3 regions of the Streptomyces sp. CA-106110 genome follow, and region 3 is predicted to be linked to each of the others. Evidence: riboswitches for the same ligand, from Rfam matches in the RefSeq annotation. Region 3 holds a riboswitch; each other region holds the start of a gene.
The links. Region 3 has a riboswitch for cobalamin ahead of ACQEXA_RS21125 (ribonucleoside-diphosphate reductase subunit alpha). Riboswitches for the same ligand answer to the same signal wherever they lie in the genome.

Region 1: linked by a shared signal. The riboswitch ahead of ACQEXA_RS41365 (cobalamin biosynthesis protein) and the one ahead of ACQEXA_RS21125 (ribonucleoside-diphosphate reductase subunit alpha) in region 3 are both predicted to bind cobalamin.
Region 2: linked by a shared signal. The riboswitch ahead of ACQEXA_RS48730 (CbtB domain-containing protein) and the one ahead of ACQEXA_RS21125 (ribonucleoside-diphosphate reductase subunit alpha) in region 3 are both predicted to bind cobalamin.

The regions. Positions count from the first base shown of each region.
Region 1 covers NZ_JBNJNB010000001.1:8,976,694-8,978,947, reverse strand. Annotated here, with positions in the region: gene ACQEXA_RS41370 (hypothetical protein) at 1-17, shown strand, start outside; cobalamin riboswitch at 577-714, shown strand; gene ACQEXA_RS41365 (cobalamin biosynthesis protein) at 816-1,772, shown strand; gene ACQEXA_RS41360 (cobyric acid synthase) at 1,769-2,254, shown strand, end outside.
Region 2 covers NZ_JBNJNB010000001.1:10,555,066-10,557,319, forward strand. Annotated here, with positions in the region: gene ACQEXA_RS48725 (enoyl-CoA hydratase/isomerase family protein) at 1-851, shown strand, start outside; cobalamin riboswitch at 1,012-1,152, shown strand; gene ACQEXA_RS48730 (CbtB domain-containing protein) at 1,190-1,411, shown strand; gene ACQEXA_RS48735 (CbtA family protein) at 1,433-2,185, shown strand.
Region 3 covers NZ_JBNJNB010000001.1:4,593,298-4,595,551, reverse strand. Annotated here, with positions in the region: gene ACQEXA_RS21125 (ribonucleoside-diphosphate reductase subunit alpha) at 1-835, opposite strand, end outside; cobalamin riboswitch at 958-1,094, opposite strand; gene ACQEXA_RS21120 (GNAT family N-acetyltransferase) at 1,147-1,653, opposite strand; gene mctP (monocarboxylate uptake permease MctP) at 1,727-2,254, opposite strand, start outside.

The sequences.
Region 1 (2,254 bases), 4.4 Mb from region 3:
GCGGAGACGCTCCGTGACCGGGGTGATCCCCCACCACAGGCCTGCGCCGGCCGCCGCGACGATCGTCACCGCCACCCAGACCGGCGCCCGTGCCACGGATCCCGGCACAAGCAGTGCGGCGAGCGCGCCGGCGGCCACCGCGAACACCCCTGTGGTCATGGAGAAAAGCGCCAGCGGGACCGCCGCCGACAGGGTGGTCCGCGGAGCGCGGGGGCCTTCCGCGCGCGGCGGTTTTTCCTCGGCTCTGTCCCCCATGCGAGCCCCTCCCGTCCTCTGGACGGACCTTCAGAAACCGTCCGTTGCCGGGTCCTCGAATCCAGTCAGCAAACCACACCCCGTCATACGCCGAAAGGCGAGCACCGGGCCGGTGCGCCGTTTCGAGTCACGCGCCGGCGAGTGCGCCCCCTCGGCGGGGTCCTCCACACGGTCGTTGCTCCCGTCCGCCGCGTAGCCGCTCCCCTCTTGCGTCACAGGCGTAGGCGCCGCGCGGACAGCACCGAACCGAGCGGCTGACGGCATGTCAGCCGTGTGGGGCTCGGCACACCGCTGCTCCGCAGGTCAAGAGCCAGTTGACGGGCGTTCCGGGGCCGTGGTGGACTGCCGGGGCCAATACGGCGGCAAGAGAGGAAGCCGGTGCGAATCCGGCGCGGTCCCGCCACTGTCACCGGGGAACAACCCCCGGGAGCCAGGAACTCTCACCGCCGATCTCGTCGAACCAGGGCGTGGACACCCTGAGTGAGGACATATCGCCATGCGCGGCTGCCGTTTCAGGCTCGACAACCGGCCCCTGCCCGACCCCACGGCCGGCTGAACCGATGGGTGCCGATCGCGTCTTCGCGTACGGCGCCGCCGCCGGCCTCCTCGGTGACCACCTGATCGGCGATCCACGCCGCGGGCATCCGGTCGCCGCGTTCGGGCGGGCCGCGGGTGCCGTGGAGCGGTTGCTGTGGCGGGACCACCGCGGGTGGGGCGCCCTGCACACCGCTGTCTGCGTCGGCGGTGCGGTCTCCCTCGCCGCGCTCACCGCCTCCGCCGTCCGGCCCTCGCGCGCCGCCTCCGTCGCCCTGACCGCCGCGGCCACCTGGGCCGTCGTCGGGGGGACTTCGCTCGCCCGGGAGGCCCGGAGCGTCGGGCGTGCCCTGGAGGCGGGGGACGTGGAGGGCGCCCGCACTCGGCTGCCCCACCTGTGTGGGCGTGACCCGCAGGCGCTCGACCCCGACGGGATCGCGCGTGCCGTGGTCGAGTCCGTCGCCGAGAACACCTCGGACGCCGTGGTGGGCGCGCTGGTGTGGGGGGCCGTGGGCGGGGTGCCGGGGCTCGTGGGCTTCCGGGCCGTCAACACCCTCGACGCCATGGTCGGCCACAAATCGCCCCGTTACCGGCGCTACGGGTGGGCCTCGGCGCGCCTCGACGACCTCGTGGGGTGGCCCGGGGCACGCCTGACCGCCGCCCTCGCGGCCGCCTCGGGTCCCCGACCGCGGGCAGCCGTGCACGCCTGGCGCACGGACGCCGCCCAGCACCCGAGCCCCAACGCCGGGCCCGTTGAGGCCTCGTTCGCGGGGGCGCTCGGGGTGCGGCTGGGCGGGACCCTCTCGTACGGGGGACGCGTCGAGCACCGGCCGGTGCTGAACGGCGCGGGGCGCACGGTCCAGGTCGGCGACATCGAACGCGCCGTACGGCTCTCCCGGCGCGTGACCGTGCTCGCGCTCGGCGCCACTGTCGCCGGGCGGTTGCTCACCCGGACGATTCTCACGAAGGGACGTACGTCATGAACGGCGGTCTCCTCGTCGCCGGCACCACCTCCGACGCCGGCAAGAGCGTCGTCACCGCGGGGATCTGCCGCTGGCTGGCCCGGCAGGGCGTCAAGGTCGCGCCCTTCAAGGCACAGAACATGTCGCTCAACTCCTTCGTCACGCGCGAGGGCGCGGAGATCGGACGGGCGCAGGCGATGCAGGCGCAGGCGTGCCGCATCGAACCGAACGCGCTGATGAACCCGGTCCTGCTCAAGCCCGGGGGCGAGCAGAGCAGTCAGGTGGTGCTGCTGGGGAAGCCGGTCGGCGAGCTCAGCGCCCGCGGGTACCACGGCGGCCGGCAGCAGCGGCTCCTCGGCACCGTCCTCGACTGTCTCGCCCAGTTGCGGGGCACGTATGACGCGGTGATCTGTGAGGGAGCGGGCAGTCCGGCCGAGATCAATCTGCGGCGGACCGACATCGTGAACATGGGGATCGCGCGGGGCGCGCGGCTGCCCGTTCTG
Region 2 (2,254 bases), 6.0 Mb from region 3:
ACGCCCGCGACGGTGACGGCACCGCCACGGCCGCCTTCTGGCGCGACGAGTACCACCTCAACGCCCGTATCGCCCGCTACCCCAAGTCATACGTCGCCGTCATGGACGGCATCGTCATGGGTGGCGGTGTCGGCATCTCCGCGCACGGCAGCGTCCGGGTCGTCACCGAGCGGTCGAGGGTCGCCATGCCCGAGACCGGTATCGGCTTCGCCCCCGACATCGGCGGCACCTACCTGCTCGCCCTCGCCCCTGGCGAACTGGGCACGCACCTCGCACTGACCGGCGCGCAGATCGGTGCCGCCGACGCCCTGCTGTGCGGGCTCGCCGACCACTACATGCCGTCCGCCGCTCTCCGGCACTTCGTCGCCGATCTCGCCGAGATGCCCGTGGAGCAGGCGGTCGCCCGGCATGTGCAGCCGTCGCCCCCAGGGGAGTTGGCAGGACGCCGTGAGTGGATCGACGCCTGCTACGCCGCCGACCGGGTCGAGGAGATCGTGCAGCGGCTGTTCGCCCACGGCGACCCGGCCGCGAAGGACACGGCGGAGACGCTGCTCACCAAGTCACCGACCGCCCTGAAGGTCACCCTGGCCGCCATCCGCCGTGCTCGGCGGCTCGGCGCGCTGGAGCCCGTCCTCGACCAGGAGTACCGCGTCTCCTGCGCGGCCCTGAACTCTCCCGACCTGGTGGAGGGCATCCGCGCCCAGATCATCGACAAGGACCGCAACCCGCGCTGGTCGCCGGCGACCCTCGGCGAGGTCACGGACGCCGACGTCGAGCGCTTCTTCACCCCTCTCGGCGAGCACGAGTTGGGACTTGCCGGACCCAACTCAGTTCCGAAGGAGGCCTGGTGAAGCGAACCATCGCGTTCCTCGGACCCCGACACAGAGGCGTTCCCTGCGACGAGATCGGCCGCTCGGCCCGCCCGAGCGGCCGCCACCGCTGACATCCGACGGACCGGCCACCCGCCGCGAGAGGAAGATCACGCCAGGTGGCGCGGTCTTGGCCGGGTACCCGTCACGCGGTACGGTCGGTCCGATATCGACGACGGCGAGACGGAAGCCGGTGGGAATCCGGCACGGTCGCGCCACTGTATGCGAGACGCCTCGTGAGGCGTTTCGTGAGTCAGACCCGTGGCTGTCGTCCAGTGCACCACCGAGATGGGACGCGAACTCCCAGAGGAGGTTCTGCCATGGCGCAGACCGTCGCCCAGCCGACAGCCACCACCCCCGTCGTTCCCGCCACGCTGCCGCTGAAGGCGATAGCTCCCTGGGCGGTCTTCTTCGGCATCCTGATGCTGGTCCTGCTCTACTTCGTCGGCGCCGAGCAGGGCGCCACCTCCGTGTTCAACGGCACGGACGTCCACGAGTGGGTGCACGACGCCCGCCACCTGCTCGGCTTCCCCTGCCACTGACGCGAGGGACGCCGCACGCTCATGAACTCCGCAACAGTAAGAAACCTCCTGGTACGAGGCATGCTCGCCGGCCTGGCCGCCGGTGTGCTCGCCCTGGTCGCCGCCTATCTGCTCGGTGAGCCGAACGTCGACAAGGCGATCAGCTTCGAGGAGGCCCACTCCCACGAGCACGAGATGGAAGTCGTCTCCCGCTCGCTGCAGTCCACCGCCGGTCTCGCCACCGGCGTCCTGGTCTACGGGGTCGCCTTCGGCGGTATCGCCGCGCTCGCGTACTGCTTCGCGCTCGGCCGGATCGGCCGCTTCAGCCCGCGGGCGACCGCGCTGCTGCTGTCGGGCTGCGCGCTGCTCGCCGTGTACGTCGTGCCGTTCCTGAAGTACCCGGCCAATCCGCCGTCGGTGGGCAACCCCGACACCATCGGCAAGCGGACCACCCTGTACTTCCTGATGATGGTGCTCAGCATCCTCCTCGCGGTCGCTGCCACCATCCTGGGCAAGCGACTGGCACCCCGTCTGGGCACCTGGTGGGCGACCGTGGTGGCCGTGGCCGGCTTCGCCGTGGTGATCGGGTTGGCCTACGAGTTCCTGCCGGCCATCAACGAGGTACCGAAGGACTTCCCCGCCACCCTGCTGTGGCGGTTCCGTCTCTCGGCCCTCGCCATCCAGGCTGTCCTCTGGGGCGGATTCGGCCTGCTCTTCGGCGAGTTGGCCGAGCGGCAGCTGAATCCCAAGCCCGCGACAGCCCCGTCCGGGCGGACGGTTCCCGCCTCGCACTGACGGTCTTGGGACACGAGAGGGCCCTTCGGAACCATCCGGGGGCCCTCTCGCGTTTCCCGGGCACCGACG
Region 3 (2,254 bases):
TGCCGTTGGAGTGCCCGTTCGTGCCGCGGATGAGGGAGCCGCGGGAACGGATGCGGGAGTACGAAAGGCCGATGCCCCCGGCGTGCTTGGAGAGGCGGGCGACCTGGTGGTAGCGGTCGTAGAGGGAGTCCAGCTCGTCCTTCGGGGAGTCGAGGAGGTAGCAGGACGACATCTGCGGGTGCCGCGTGCCCGAGTTGAAGAGCGTGGGGGAGGAGGGCAGGTAGTCCAGGCGGCTCATGAGCCCGTAGAGAGCCGCCACTTCGTCGACCGCCCGCGCGGTGTCGTCCTCCGCGAGCCCGGCGGCCACCCGCAGCATGAAGTGCTGAGGTGTCTCGATGACCTTGCGGGTGATCGGGTGCCGCAGCAGGTAGCGGCTGTGCAGCGTGCGCAGCCCGAAGTAGCCGAAGCGGTCGTCGGCGGCCCGGTCGACGAGGGCGTCGAGACGGCCGGCGTGCAGGCGTACGAACGCGGCGGTCCGGTCGGCGATCAGGCCCTCCCGGTGGCCGACGGCGACGGACCGGGTGAAGGACGTGACGCCCTGCGAGGCGGCCTCGGCCCGGATGCCGATCGTCAGCAGACGGGCGGCCAGCTTCGAGTAGGCGGGGTCCTCCGAGATCAGGCCGGCGGCCGCTTCGGTGGCCAGCTCGCGCAACTCCGCGTCGTCGGCCTGCGCGGACCGGCCCCGCAGCGCGGCGGCGGCGACTCGTCCGGGGTCGGCGTCGGGGAGGTCGGCGGTCAGCTCGGTCAGGGTCCGCAGCAGCGTGGCCCCGGGACCGTCGGTTCCGTCGGTCTGGACCGGGATCACTGAAGCCGGATCGGCTGGCGCGATGGTCACGTGTGGCTCTCCCTCGCTCGGCACGGGGCCTTGAGGAGGGCAGGGGGCAGCTCACGAGCGCGCACGGCGTCGCGTCCACCGGCCCATTCCACGAGGCCCGGACGTCTGGCGCCCGGGCCGGACGGCCGGGCGCACTGTCGGCAGGTCCTCGGACTGACGCTCGTACGTGCACGCAGGCGCGAACACGCATAAGTACACCGTTGCGGGACAGTTCCGGATTCGCACCGGATTCCCCTGCGGCGACAGCGAGCATGAGCATACATCTTGTGCCGGGTTTCGGTGCTACCCCCAGATGTTGTGCCGCACCGATGTCACAGTGTCAACTCGTAGGTGAGGAGAGTGATGTCGTCCAGCTGCGGCAGGGGATTCCAGTCGCGGCCGGGGGTGCGGACGAAGCCCAGCCGTTCGTAGATCCGGTGGGCGGAGCGCATGCTGCGCTGGGTCGACAGGACGACGCGCACGCAGTCCTCCGTGTCCCGGGCGCGGTCGACGCAGGCGCGGACCAGGGCCTCGCCGACGCCCCGGCCGCGGGCGTCGTGCGCGACCGCCAGCATGCGGATCTCGGCTTCGCCGGGACCCGCGATGTCGGCCATGAGGCCGCCGGACGGGACGAAGGTCACGCCGCCGAGCACACTGCCGTCCCGGGCCGCGACCAGCACGTCGGCGGCCGCGGCTCGCTTGCCGACGTCTCTCAGCTCGCCCAGGTACTCGTCGCTCTCCCCGAAGTCGAGGAGCCCGTCCTGGAGATAGGCCTGGGCGGTGATGTCGCCGAGGGTGTCGTACTCGTCGGGGGCCGCCTGTCGGATCACGAAGTCCATGCGGCCGAGTGTGCCGGACGGGTACGGCAACGGGCCGCCGGATTTTCTCCGGCGGCCCGTGGAGCACCAGTCCCTAGTGGGATGCGCCGGCCGTCGCCGGCGGCAGCTCCACCTCCACCCCGGGGTCGCCGGCGTCCGCCGTGTAGTCGTCCGGCTTCGTCTCGTCGACGCCCGCCGGGGCCTTCACGGCCTTCAGGACGAAGGTCAGGACCACCGTGACGACGATGTTCATCACGAAGGCCGTCAGACCGATGTAGCCGATCTCACTGAAGCCCGGGATCTCCTTCGCGGAGCCGCCGAAGTGCTTCTGGGTCGGGGAGGCGACGCCGTAGGCCGCGAGCGTGCCGTAGACCATGCCGACCGCCCAGCCCGCGAGCAGCGCCCAGCGGTGGAACCAGCGCGTGAACAGACCGCCGACCATGGCCGGGAAGGTCTGCAGGATCCAGATGCCGCCGAGCAGCTGGAAGTTGATCGCCACCGTCTTGTCCATGGTCAGGACGAAGACCAGGGCGCCCACCTTCACCAGCAGCGACACGATCTTGGAGACCCTGGTCTCCTCCTTCGGTGTCGCGTCCGGCTTGATGAAGTCCTTGTAGATGTT